One region of the Streptomyces sp. NPDC045955 genome, then DNA from elsewhere that is predicted to be linked to it. Evidence: riboswitches for the same ligand, from Rfam matches in the RefSeq annotation. Region 1 holds a riboswitch; the other holds the start of a gene.
The links. Region 1 has a riboswitch for cyclic di-AMP ahead of AC07F0_RS00515 (transglycosylase family protein). Riboswitches for the same ligand answer to the same signal wherever they lie in the genome.
Positions count from the first base shown of each region.

Region 2: it holds a riboswitch for cyclic di-AMP, as region 1 does, so the genes downstream of both, AC07F0_RS18420 (M23 family metallopeptidase) here and AC07F0_RS00515 (transglycosylase family protein) in region 1, are expected to answer to the same signal.

Region 1 is NZ_JBWKKY010000001.1:110,104-116,712, reverse strand. Features, by position in the region: gene AC07F0_RS00525 (cytochrome P450 family protein) at 1-922, shown strand, start outside; gene AC07F0_RS00520 (LysM peptidoglycan-binding domain-containing protein) at 1,051-1,965, shown strand; cyclic di-AMP (ydaO/yuaA leader) riboswitch at 2,194-2,360, shown strand; gene AC07F0_RS00515 (transglycosylase family protein) at 2,365-3,036, shown strand; gene eno (phosphopyruvate hydratase) at 3,302-4,591, shown strand; gene AC07F0_RS00505 (FtsB family cell division protein) at 4,784-5,260, shown strand; gene AC07F0_RS00500 (DUF501 domain-containing protein) at 5,314-5,844, shown strand; gene AC07F0_RS00495 (Ppx/GppA phosphatase family protein) at 5,841-6,609, shown strand, end outside.
Region 2 is NZ_JBWKKY010000008.1:116,949-123,159, reverse strand. Features, by position in the region: gene AC07F0_RS18425 (GntR family transcriptional regulator) at 1-406, opposite strand, end outside; gene AC07F0_RS18420 (M23 family metallopeptidase) at 594-1,379, opposite strand; cyclic di-AMP (ydaO/yuaA leader) riboswitch at 1,393-1,556, opposite strand; gene AC07F0_RS18415 (M16 family metallopeptidase) at 1,747-3,135, opposite strand; gene AC07F0_RS18410 (M16 family metallopeptidase) at 3,132-4,529, opposite strand; gene AC07F0_RS18405 (DNA gyrase/topoisomerase IV subunit A) at 4,970-6,211, shown strand, end outside.

The DNA.
Region 1 (6,609 bases):
GCCGCGCGTGCAGGAGCTCACCGACGGGCTCATCGACGGGTTCGCGCGGAAGGGATCCGCCGACCTCATCCACGAGTTCGCCTTCCCGCTCCCCATCTACGCCATCTGCGACCTGCTCGGCGTCCCCCGCGAGGACCAGGACGACTTCCGCGACTGGGCGGGGATGATGATCCGTCACCAGGGCGGGCCCAGGGGCGGCGTGGCGCGGTCCGTGAAGAAGATGCGCGGCTACCTCGCCGACCTCATCCACCGCAAGCGCGAGGCGCTGCCCGACGAGCCCGCCCCCGGCGAGGACCTCATCTCCGGGCTCATCCGCGCCTCCGACCACGGTGAGCACCTCACCGAGAACGAGGCCGCGGCCATGGCCTTCATCCTGCTGTTCGCCGGGTTCGAAACGACCGTGAATTTGATCGGCAACGGGACCTACGCCCTGCTCACCCACCCCGAGCAGCGCGCGCGCCTCCAGGCGTCCCTCGCCGCCGGGGAGACCGGCCTCCTGGAGACCGGCGTCGAGGAGCTCCTGCGCTTCGACGGCCCCGTCGAACTCGCCACCTGGCGGTTCGCCACCCAGCCCCTCACCATCGGCGGGCAGCACATCGCGCCCGGCGACCCGGTCCTCGTCGTCCTGGCGGCCGCGGACCGGGATCCGGAGCGGTTCGCCGGTCCGGACGTGCTCGACCTCGCCCGGCGCGACAACCAGCACCTCGGTTACGGCCACGGCATCCACTACTGCCTCGGTGCCCCGCTCGCCCGTCTGGAGGGCCAGACCGCGCTCGCCACGCTCCTCACCCGCCTCCCGGACCTGCGGCTGGCGGCGGATCCGGCCGACCTGAGATGGCGGGGCGGCCTCATCATGCGCGGGCTGCGCACGCTGCCGGTGGAGTTCTCACCGGCTAAACATGACACGCCGTCAGAGCTGTGATCTTCACGTGATCTGCGCGGCATGAACTTGTGACAAGTGATCGTCTGCCGATACGTTCACCCATCATCAGCGCGGCCCGGGAGCCCCTGCGCCGCGCCGGTCACTGCTGTCTCGCGAAAGGTCTCCGTATGCTCTCCGGGAACGGTCGGCACCGTCGCCCCCGCCAGGCTCCGGCTCTCCTCGTCGCGGCCGGGGTGACCGGCTCCGCCATCGCGATTCCGCTCCTCGGGGCCTCCGGTGCCAGCGCGGCCGACGGCACGACCTGGGACCGGGTCGCGGACTGCGAGACCGGCGGCGCCTGGAGCCAGAACAGCGGCAACGGATACTTCGGCGGCCTCCAGTTGTCCCAGGAGGACTGGGAGAGCCACGGCGGCCTCGACTACGCCCCGAGCGCCGACCTGGCCAGCCGCTCCCAGCAGATAGCCGTGGCCGAGAGAATCCTCGCCGACCAGGGGGTCGGCGCCTGGCGCACCTGCGGGCTGCTCTCCGGCCTCGAACAGGACAAGGGCTCGGACACCTCCGACTCGTCCGCTCCGACGGACTCGCCCGGACTGCTCGACTCCTCCGAATCGGGCGAAACCGCCAACTCCGACAAGTCGCCTGATTCCTCCGATTCCTCGACGCAGGAGCAGTCGCAGGAGCAGTCGCAGGACCAGGAGTCCAGCAGCTCCCCCTCGCCCACCCCCGAGAGTGACGAGCCTGCCAAGTCGCCGCAGGGTGACGGCTCTTCAGTCCCGAGCGACACCACCTCCGGCCGCCACCGCGGCCCCAGTGCCGACGAGGACGCCGAGGTCGAGGACGGCCGTCCGTCCGGGTCCGCAGGACGGCACGCCTCGCGCGACGGCGAGGCCGCCCGGGAGGCGACGGACGGCTCCTACACCGTCCGCCCCGGCGACAGCCTCTGGTCCATCGCGAACTCTCTTGACCTCAGCGGCGGATGGCGCGCGCTCTACGTCGGGAACGAGACGGCTGTCGGCACCGACCCGAACCTCATCCGCCCCGGTCAGAAGCTCACGGTTGGGGTCGAAGCGGACGAGCGGTAGCCGGTGGGTCAGTACGGAAACGGCGGCGGAAGTCACCCCGAAACCGTGCGAGTTCACGTCACCGTTCGCGGCTAATGTCCCTTATCGGTGCGGTGAGAGATAGATCTCAGAAGCCCTGATCGTCTTTGAAATTCCGCGGATCGCATGTCTACGGTCATGACCGCTCGTCACCGCGAGCCCCGGCTGCCGCAACGCCGAATCCTGCCAGCGGCCGCACGGGAACAGTCGTCGCGTCAAGCGCCGTAGGCAGGAGCGGGGGACCCAAGGTAAGTGCCCGACCGGCCGGTTGTGCCGGAAGGGCTTGGGGTGAAGCCGCGTCCCGGGAGGGACGCGGCCGGGCAACTCAACCGGCCCGAACCCGACAGCTCACCTCGCAGGCGTCGGTGAGGGGATCTCTCCATGCTGTTTTCCGGCAAGGGCACGCACCGCCGTCCGTCCAAGGCCTCTCGGGTCATCGCCATCGCCGGTGTCACCGGTGCCGCCGTCGCCGCCCCGCTGATGGCGGCCGGCAACGCCTCCGCCGCCACCGCCTCCGAGTGGGACGCCGTCGCCCAGTGCGAGTCCGGCGGCAACTGGTCCATCAACACCGGCAACGGCTACTACGGCGGTCTGCAGTTCTCCGCCTCCACCTGGTCCGCGTACGGCGGCACCCAGTACGCCTCCACCGCCGACCAGGCCACCAAGGACCAGCAGATCCAGGTCGCCGAGAAGGTCCTCGCGAGCCAGGGCAAGGGCGCCTGGCCGGTCTGCGGCAAGGGCCTGTCGAGCGCCGGCTACAGCGGCGGCTCCGAGCAGAGCAGCGGCTCCACCGAGACCCGCCAGACCGAGCAGCAGCCGGCCTCCCGCTCCGACGAGCGTCCGGCCCAGACCCAGAAGACCGTCACCACCCCGACCGGCAAGAAGGTCAAGAAGGGTGACGGCGAGTACAAGGTCGTCAAGGGTGACACCCTCAGCTCCATCGCGACCGAGCAGAAGGTCGAGGGCGGCTGGGAGAAGCTGTTCGAGCTGAACAAGGACATCATCACGGACGCCAACCTGATCTACCCGGGCCAGCAGCTGCACCTGAAGTAAGCAGCGGCCCATCCCCGTCCCCACGGGCTCCCCGCCCCGGTGCGTCATCCCCCGTGCGCACCGGGGCGGGGTTTTTTCCGGCGGTCTTTGCGATCCGGCTTTGTTCCGTTCGGAAACAATTTACTCTCGGTTCTGTCCATGGGGTGGGCGACCCGGTGGCCGATCGCCCGGAGCCGGTTAGGCTCATGTCGCGAGCCACCGCGGCCCGCGCCTCGCCGGGTCCACGCGGCCCGCGTACCCGCGTCACATGAAGAAGGAGATGCTCGTGCCGTCCATCGACGTCGTCGTAGCCCGGGAAATCCTGGACTCCCGAGGCAACCCCACGGTCGAGGTCGAGGTCGGCCTCGACGACGGCAGCACTGGTCGTGCCGCCGTCCCGTCCGGCGCCTCCACGGGCGCCTTCGAGGCCATCGAGCTGCGCGACGGCGACTCGAACCGCTACCTCGGCAAGGGTGTGGAGAAGGCCGTCCTCGCGGTCATCGAGCAGATCGGCCCGGAGCTCGTCGGCTACGACGCCACCGAGCAGCGCCTGATCGACCAGGCCATGTTCGACCTGGACGCCACCGACAACAAGGGCTCCCTCGGCGCCAACGCCATCCTCGGCGTCTCGCTCGCCGTCGCCCACGCCGCCTCCGAGGCCAGCGACCTGCCGCTGTTCCGCTACCTGGGCGGCCCGAACGCGCACCTGCTGCCGGTGCCGATGATGAACATCCTGAACGGCGGCTCGCACGCCGACTCCAACGTGGACATCCAGGAGTTCATGATCGCCCCGATCGGCGCGGAGTCCTTCTCCGAGGCCCTGCGCTGGGGCGCCGAGGTCTACCACACGCTGAAGAAGGTCCTGAAGTCGAAGGGCCTGGCCACGGGCCTCGGCGACGAGGGCGGCTTCGCCCCGAACCTCGGCTCCAACCGCGAGGCCCTCGACCTCATCCTCGAGGCGATCAACGAGGCCGGCTACACCCCCGGCGAGCAGATCGCCCTGGCCCTCGACGTGGCCGCGTCCGAGTTCTACAAGGACGGCGTCTACACCTTCGAGGGCAAGGAGCGCTCGGCGGCCGAGATGACCGAGTACTACGCGGAGCTCGTCGACGCGTACCCGCTCGTCTCCATCGAGGACCCGCTGTTCGAGGACGACTGGGAGGGCTGGAAGACCATCACCGCCAAGCTCGGTGACAAGGTCCAGCTCGTCGGCGACGACCTGTTCGTCACCAACCCCGAGCGCCTCGCCCGCGGCATCGAGGAGGGCGCGGCCAACGCGCTCCTGGTCAAGGTCAACCAGATCGGTTCGCTGACCGAGACCCTGGACGCCGTCGAGCTGGCCCAGCGCAACGGCTTCAAGTGCATGATGTCCCACCGCTCCGGCGAGACCGAGGACGTCACCATCGCCGACCTGGCCGTCGCCACCAACTGCGGCCAGATCAAGACCGGCGCCCCGGCCCGCTCCGAGCGCGTCGCCAAGTACAACCAGCTGCTGCGCATCGAGGAGATCCTCGACGACGCGGCGGTGTACGCCGGCCGCAGCGCGTTCCCGCGGTTTCGCTCCGCGAACAATTAAGCACAGCGCTCCGCGAACAATTAAGCACAGCGCTCCGCGAACAATTAAGCACAGCGCTCCGCGAACAACTAGGCACAGCAGGGGCTGACCCGGCCCTCAAGTAGCAGCGTCGTACGTACGTCCCCGTACCCGGTCCCGTACCGTGTCCGGGGACGTACGCGCGTATGACGGTGGAGCGGGAGGCGGACAGACATGGCCGTGAAGGACCGGGACCGGTTCTCCACCGCGACCAGGATCCGGCTGCTCGGCGAGCAGACCGCGGCCCGGGTCTACCGCTCCCAGACCAAGCGTCAGGCCCGCCGCTCGCGGCTGACCGGCCGGGCCGCGCTGCTCGCCCTGGTGATGTGCTCGCTGATCGTGGCCCTGGCCTACCCGATGCGGGAGTACGTCTCGCAGCGCGCCGAGATCGACGACCTCCAGCGCGAACAGCAGCAGGCCCGGCAGCGCGTCGAACGGCTGCGCGACCAGAAGGCGCGCTGGCAGGACGACGCGTATGCCGAGCAGCAGATCCGGAAGCGGTTGCACTACGTCATGCCGGGGGAGACGGGATTCATCGTCGTCGACCCGCACGCGGCGAAGCAGTCGCACGCCGACCTCGGGGCGGCCGACCGCCCCTGGTACTCGAACGTCTGGGACGGGGTCGACAGGGCCGACGCCTCCGACCAGTGACCCGATACCCAGCCAGTGACCTGAACCCAGAGAAAGACAGCCTGAACACAGTCATGGAAACGCCCCCGCCGACCACTCCGCGCACCGAGCCCACCGACGCGGACGTCGAGGCCTTCAAGCAGCAGCTCGGCCGGCCCCCGCGCGGCCTGCGCGCGATCGCGCACCGGTGCCCGTGCGGGCAGCCCGACGTCGTCGAGACGGCCCCGCGGCTGCCGGACGGCACGCCGTTCCCCACGCTGTACTACCTCACGTGCCCGAAGGCGAACTCGGCGATCGGCACGCTGGAGGCGAATGGCGTGATGAAGGAGATGACCGAGCGGCTGGCCTCGGACCCGGAACTGGCGGCGGCGTACCGGGCGGCGCACGAGGACTACGTCCGGCGCCGTGACGCGATCGAGGAGCTGAAGAACTTCCCGAGCGCGGGCGGCATGCCGGACCGGGTGAAGTGCCTGCACGTGCTGGTGGCGCACTCGCTGGCCGCGGGGCCGGGCGTGAACCCGCTGGGCGACGAGGCTCTGGCCATGCTGCCCGAGTGGTGGCGCAAGGGCGCCTGTGTGACGACCGTCGAGGAGGACGCCCAGTGACCCGTGTCGCCGCCGTGGACTGCGGTACGAACTCCATCCGGCTCCTGGTCGCCGATGCCGACCCGGGCACCGGTGAGCTGGTCGACCTGGACCGCCGGATGACGATCGTGCGGCTGGGGCAGGGCGTCGACCGCACCGGCCGACTCGCCCCCGAGGCGCTCCAGCGGACGTTCGCGGCCTGCCGCGAGTACGCCGGGATCATCAAGGAGCACGGGGCGGAGCGGCTGCGGTTCGTGGCGACCTCCGCCTCCCGGGACGCCGAGAACCGGGAAGAGTTCGTGCGCGGCGTGCTGGACATCCTGGGCGTCGAGCCCGAGGTGATCTCCGGGGACCAGGAGGCCGAGTTCTCCTTCACCGGTGCCACCAAGGAACTCGCCGGGCGCGACCACCTGCCGAAGCCCTACCTCGTCGTGGACATCGGCGGCGGCTCGACCGAGTTCGTCGTCGGCGACGACCGGGTGCGCGCGGCCCGCTCGGTGGACATCGGCTGTGTCCGCATGACCGAGCGTCACCTGGTCCGGGACGGGGTGGTGAGCGACCCGCCCTCCAAGGAGCAGATCGCGGCGATGCGGGCGGACATCGAGGCCGCCCTCGACCTCGCCGAGGAGACGGTCCCGCTGCGCGAGGCCCGCACGCTGGTGGGCCTGGCCGGGTCCGTGACGACCGTGTCGGCGATCGCGCAGGAGCTGCCCGAGTACGACTCGGCCGCCATCCACCACTCCCGTGTCTCCCACGACCGGGTCCGCGAGATCACCGAGTGGCTGC
Region 2 (6,211 bases), on a different contig from region 1:
GTGCGAGCGTCTCGTGGAACCAGCCGCCCAAGGAGCGCAGGTCGTCGCTGTGGCCCCGGCGAGCGCGCTCCTGGCCGAGCCGGACCAGGCCGCGCAGGACCTTCAGATGGGCCTCGGTGCGGCGCTGGGCGGCGCGGGCCGCGCCGAGCGGCTCCAGCAGCAGCCGCATCTCCAGCAGGTCGGCCGCCTCCTGCTCGGTGGGTTCGGCGACGCACGCGCCCGCGTGCCGCCGGGTCACCACGAAGCCCTCGGCCTCCAGGGTGCGCAGGGCCTCCCGGACCGGGACGCGCGAGACACCGTAGCGGCGGGCGAGGAGTTCCTCGGTCAGCCGGCCGCCGCGTTCGTAGACACCCGCGACGATGTCGTCCCGGATGGCCGTGCACACCGAGTGCGCCGGAATGCGCATGACCGACCTCCGTTTAATCCCCGTGAAACGTCGACTAGTGACACGTGTTCCGTGACTCTATTGCAATGAGCCGGAATTTCCGACGGCAGACCGGAATCCAGGGATATTTTTTGGACAGCCGGGCGTCACAAACGCAGAAAGCCCCGGCTCGGGGAGCCGGGGCCTCGGGAAGCGGAGTGGTACGCCGTCAGACGCTCACGCCGTGCGAGCGGAGGTAGGCGACCGGGTCGATGTCGGAGCCGTACTCGGGGCTCGTACGGGCCTCGAAGTGCAGGTGCGGGCCGGTGACGTTGCCGGTCGCGCCGGACAGGCCGATCTGCTGGCCGGGGGTGACCTTCTGGCCCACCGAGACGCCGATGGACGACAGGTGGCCGTACTGGGTGTACGTGCCGTCGTTCATCTTGATCACGATCTGGTTGCCGTAGGAGCCGCCCCAGCCGGCCTCGACGACCTCTCCCATGCCGACCGCGTGGACGGAGGTGCCGTTGGCGGCGTGGAAGTCGATGCCGGTGTGGCTGCCGGAGGACCACAGGCCGCTGCTGGCCTGGTAGCCGGTGGAGACGTACGAGCCGGAGATCGGGGGCACGAAGGTGTTGAGGCGCTTGCGCTCGGCCTCGCGGGCGGCGCGTTCCTTGGCCTCGCGGGCCTTCTCGGCGGCTTCCTTGGCCTCCTTGGCCGCCTCGGCGGCCCGCTCACGGGCGGCCTCCTCGGCCTTCTTCTTGGCGGCGGCTTCCTCGGCGGCCTGCTTCTGGGCGGCGGCCTGGGCGTCGATCTGCTGGGCAACGGTGTCACCCATGGTGACGACGGGGGTGAGGCCGGTCTGCTCGACGGCGGGCTCGGCGGCGAAGGCCGGGGCGGCCACGGTGCCGATGACACCGGTGGTGGCGAGGGCCGCGACGCCCGCCGCGCGGGCCGTGCCGCGCTGCATCCGGCTGGGACGACGATGCTTCCCGGTGGCGCGGGTGAACGCCATGGAGTGCCTGGTCCTTTCCTTCCTTCTCGCCTACCGGGTTAGCTGACGGGTTCGGAGCAGGAAGGTCTCCTACGGACCCCCTCGCGGCTCGCGCGGGCGTCCGATTCACCCCAGGGACTGCGGTGGGTCCCCGGCTCCCCTGGCTCGCGCCGTACGGGGACTCGGCGATGACTGTCCGGTGCCGCGGGTGCGGCGCACTGCCTGACGAACAGCCCGGACGAACCTAAGCGGGGCCACTTTCAATTCCCAAACGGATCCCGGTTTTTGTAGCGCATCCCACAGGGCAGACAGGCAACCTCCGCACCAATTCGGGCATAAAGGAGCCCTGGTGCCTTAGAAGACAACCAGGGCCCCTGCGCGCGTGCTCCTACTCGGCGGCGACGACCGAGACTTCACCGATGCCCAGGGCCTCGACCGGGCCCTTGATCTGCGCCGCGTCACCGACGAGCACGGTCACCAGTCGGTCCACCGGGAAGGCGCTGACGGCCGCCGCGGTGGCCTCCACGGTGCCGGTCGCGGCGAGCTGCCGGTACAGCGTGGCCTGGAAGTCGTCGGGCAGGTGCTGTTCGACCTGGTCGGCCAGCGTGCTCGCGACGGCCGCCGCCGTCTCGTACTTCAGCGGCGCCACGCCGACCAGGTTCTGCACGGCGACGTCCCGCTCCGCGTCGGTCAGCCCCTCGGCGGCGAGCGTGCGCAGCACCGTCCAGAGGTCCTGGAGGGCAGGGCCGGTGTTGGGCGTGTCCACGGAGCCGCTGATGGCGAGCATCGCGGCACCGGTCCCGTCCGGGGCGGACCTGAGGACCTGGCCGAACGCCCGTACCCCGTAGGTGTAACCCTTCTCCTCGCGCAGCACGCGGTCCAGGCGGGAGGTGAGGGTGCCGCCGAGGCAGTACGTGCCGAGCACCTGCGCGGGCCACACGCGGTCGTGCCGGTCCGGGCCGATGCGGCCGATCAGCAGCTGCGTCTGGACGGCGCCGGGGCGGTCCACGATGACGACACGGCCCGTGTCGTCGGCGGTCACCGGCGGCACCGGGCGCGGCTCGGCCGCGGAGCCGGTCCAGGCACCCAGCGTGTCGCCGAGCAGGACGTCGAGGTCGATGCCGGTGAGGTCGCCGACGACCACGACCGTGGCCGTGGCGGGCCTGACGTGCCTCTCGTAGAAGGCGCGTACGGCCGCGGAGTCGATCGCCGCGACCGTCTCCTCGGTGCCCTGTCGGGGCCGCGACATGCGCGAGTCCGCCGGGAACAGCTCCTTGGAGAGCTCCTTGGCGGCACGGCGGGCGGGGTTGGCCAGCTCGTGCGGGATCTCGTCGAGGCGGTTGCGGACCAGCCGCTCGACCTCGCTGTCCGCGAACGCGGGGGCCCTCAGGGCGTCGGCGACCAGGCCGAGTCCCTTGGCGAGCCGGGAGGCCGGCACCTCCAGGCTGAGCCGGACGCCGGGGTGGTCGGCGTGCGCGTCGAGGGTGGCACCGGCGCGCTCCAGCTCGGCGGCGAAGTCCTCGGCGGAGTGCTTGTCGGTGCCCTCGGAGAAGGCCCGGGCCATGATCGTGGCCACGCCGTCGAGGCCGGCCGGCTCGGCGTCCAGGGGGGCGTCCAGCAGCACCTCCACGGCGACGACCTGCTGGCCGGGGCGGTGGCAGCGCAGGACCGTCAGGCCGTTGCCGAGCGTGCCGCGCTCGGGGGCCGGGAAGGCCCACGGCTTGGCCTCGCCCGCCTGCGGCTGGGGGTGGAAGTCCATCGTGGCGAGCTCGGTCACTTGGCCGCCTCCTCGTTCTCGTTCAGGGCCGCGGCTGCGGTGTCCTCGGTGGTGTCGGCGTCCTCGGCGGTCTCCGCGTCGCCCGTCTCGCCGGCGACGGGCTCGTAGACGAGCACCGCGCGGTTGTCGGGCCGCAGGCGGGCCTTGGCGACCTCCTGGACCTCCTCTGCCGTCACCTCCAGCACGCGCTGCACGGCGGTCAGGGCGAGCTGCGGGTCGCCGAACAGGACGGCGTACCGGCACAGTTCGTCGGCGCGGCCGGCGACCGTGCCCAGCCGGTCCAGCCACTCGCGCTCCAGCTGGGCCTGGGCGCGCTCCATCTCCTCGGCCGTGGGGCCCTCCTCGGCGAACCGGGCGAGCTCCTCGTCGATGGCGGACTCGATGACCGGGACCTCCACGTCACCGGACGTCTTCACGTCCAGCCACCCCAGAGAGGGCGCCCCGGCGAGCCGCAGCAGGCCGAAGCCGGCCGCCACGGCCGTACGGTCCCGCCGCACGAGGCGGTTGTACAGGCGGGAGGACTCGCCGCCGCCGAGGACGGTGAGGGCCAGGTCGGCCGCGTCGCACGCGCGCGTGCCGTCGTGCGGCAGCCGGTAGGCGGCCATCAGGGCGCGCGCCGGGACCTCCTCCTCGACGACCTCGCGCAGCTGCTCGCCGATGATCTCCGGCAGCTCGCCGTCCCGCGGCGCGGGCTTGCCGTCGTGGCCGGGGATGGAGCCGAAGTACTTCTCGATCCAGGCCAGGGTCTGCTCCGGGTCGATGTCGCCGACGACGGAGAGCACGGCGTTGTTCGGCGCGTAGTAGGTGCGGAAGAACGCTCGGGCGTCCTCCAGGGTGGCCGCGTCCAGGTCGGCCATCGAGCCGATCGGGGTGTGGTGGTAGGGGTGGCCCTCCGGGTAGGCGAGGGCGGTCAGCTTCTCGAAGGCGGTGCCGTAGGGGACGTTGTCGTAGCGCTGTCGGCGCTCGTTCTTGACGACGTCCCGCTGGTTCTCCATCGACTCGTCGTCGAGCGCGGCCAGCAGGGAGCCCATGCGGTCGGCCTCCAGCCAGAGGGCGAGCTCCAGCTGATGGGCGGGCATCGTCTCGAAGTAGTTGGTCCGCTCGAAGCTGGTGGTGCCGTTCAGCGAGCCGCCCGCGCCCTGGACGAGCTCGAAGTGGCCGTTGCCCTTGACCTGGGCGGAACCCTGGAACATCAGGTGCTCGAAGAGGTGAGCCAGGCCGGTACGCCCCTTGACTTCGTGGCGCGAGCCGACGTCGTACCAGAGGCATACCGCCGCGACCGGGGTCAGGTGGTCCTCGGAGAGCACCACGCGCAGGCCGTTGGCCAGGCGGTGCTCGGTCGCTGTCAGGCCCCCGGAGCCTGCCTGGGCTGTGGCCGTGTGACCCATGGGCATGTACGTCCCTTCGATCGCGGCGCGGTCGCTCGAACCGCGGTTTTCCTGGCGAGTCCTGCCACTGTATGCAAGCGTGCGGGGCCCTGGTGAAGTTCCCGGGGGGCGTACGCGGAGAGCGTGAGAGGGAAGCGGCCGGGGCGGTGCGCGGTGGTCACGGCGGGCCGGGCCCGGGGCCGGGAAAAGACCGGCGGAAGACGCCGGAGTCGCCGGCCCGACCGGGCCGGAAGACCCCGGAGCCGCCGGGCCCGGCCGGGCGGCCCGCGGCAGTCCTCCCGGCAGCGTCCGGTCCGCCGCCCGGGCCCGGCGAGAGGCGCCCTTGCCCCGGGTACGAACCCTGCCGGGGAGGCCGTAGACCGGGTCCTGGTCCCGGTTGTCAGTGCGGCGGTCCACAATGGTCGGCGTCAGATCTCGTTCAACGCTTCAGCAAGGAGCCGGCAGCGATGGCCCGCCGCAGCACGAAGACCCCGCCGCCCGACGACTCGTACGAGGAGAGAATCCTCGACATCGACGTCGTCGACGAGATGCAGGGCTCCTTCCTCGAGTACGCGTACTCGGTCATCTACTCCCGCGCCCTGCCCGACGCGCGCGACGGTCTCAAGCCGGTGCACCGCCGCATCGTCTATCAGATGAACGAGATGGGCCTGCGCCCCGAGCGCGGGTACGTCAAGTGTGCCCGCGTCGTCGGCGAGGTGATGGGCAAGCTGCACCCGCACGGCGACGCGTCGATCTACGACGCGCTCGTGCGCATGGCGCAGCCCTTCTCGATGCGTGTCCCCCTGGTCGACGGCCACGGCAACTTCGGCTCGCTGGGCAACGACGACCCGCCGGCCGCCATGCGGTACACCGAGTGCCGGATGGCCGAGGCGACGAGCCTCATGACGGAGTCCATCGATGAGGACACCGTCGACTTCAACCCGAACTACGACGGCCAGGAGCGGGAACCGGTGGCGCTGCCCGCCGCCTTCCCGAACCTCCTGGTCAACGGCGCCTCGGGCATCGCGGTCGGTATGGCCACGAACATGCCGCCGCACAACCTGCGCGAGGTGATCGCCGCCGCCCGCCACCTGATCAGGTACCCGAACGCCGATCTCGACGCCCTGATGAAGCACGTGCCGGGCCCCGACCTGCCCACCGGCGGCCGCATCGTCGGCCTGTCCGGCATCCGCGACGCCTACGAGACCGGCCGCGGCTCGTTCAAGATGCGCGCCACGGTGGCCGTGGAGGCCGTGACGGCCCGCCGCAAGGGCCTCGTGGTCACCGAGCTGCCCTTCACGGTCGGCCCGGAGAAGGTGATCGCCAAGATCAAGGACCTGGTGGGCTCGAAGAAGCTCCAGGGCATCGCCGACGTCAAGGACCTCACCGACCGCGAGCACGGTCTGCGCCTGGTCATCGAGATCAAGAACGGCTTCGTGCCGGAGGCGGTCCTGGAGCAGCTGTACAAGTTGACGCCGATGGAGGAGTCCTTCGGCATCAACAACGTCGCCCTGGTCGACGGCCAGCCGCTCACGCTGGGTCTGAAGGAGCTGCTGGAGGTCTATCTCGACCACCGCTTCACGGTCGTGCGGCGGCGTTCGGAGTTCCGCCGCACCAAGAAGCGCGACCGGCTGCACCTGGTCGAGGGTCTGCTGACGGCCCTGCTGGACATCGACGAGGTCATCCGCCTCATCCGCTCCAGCGAGAAC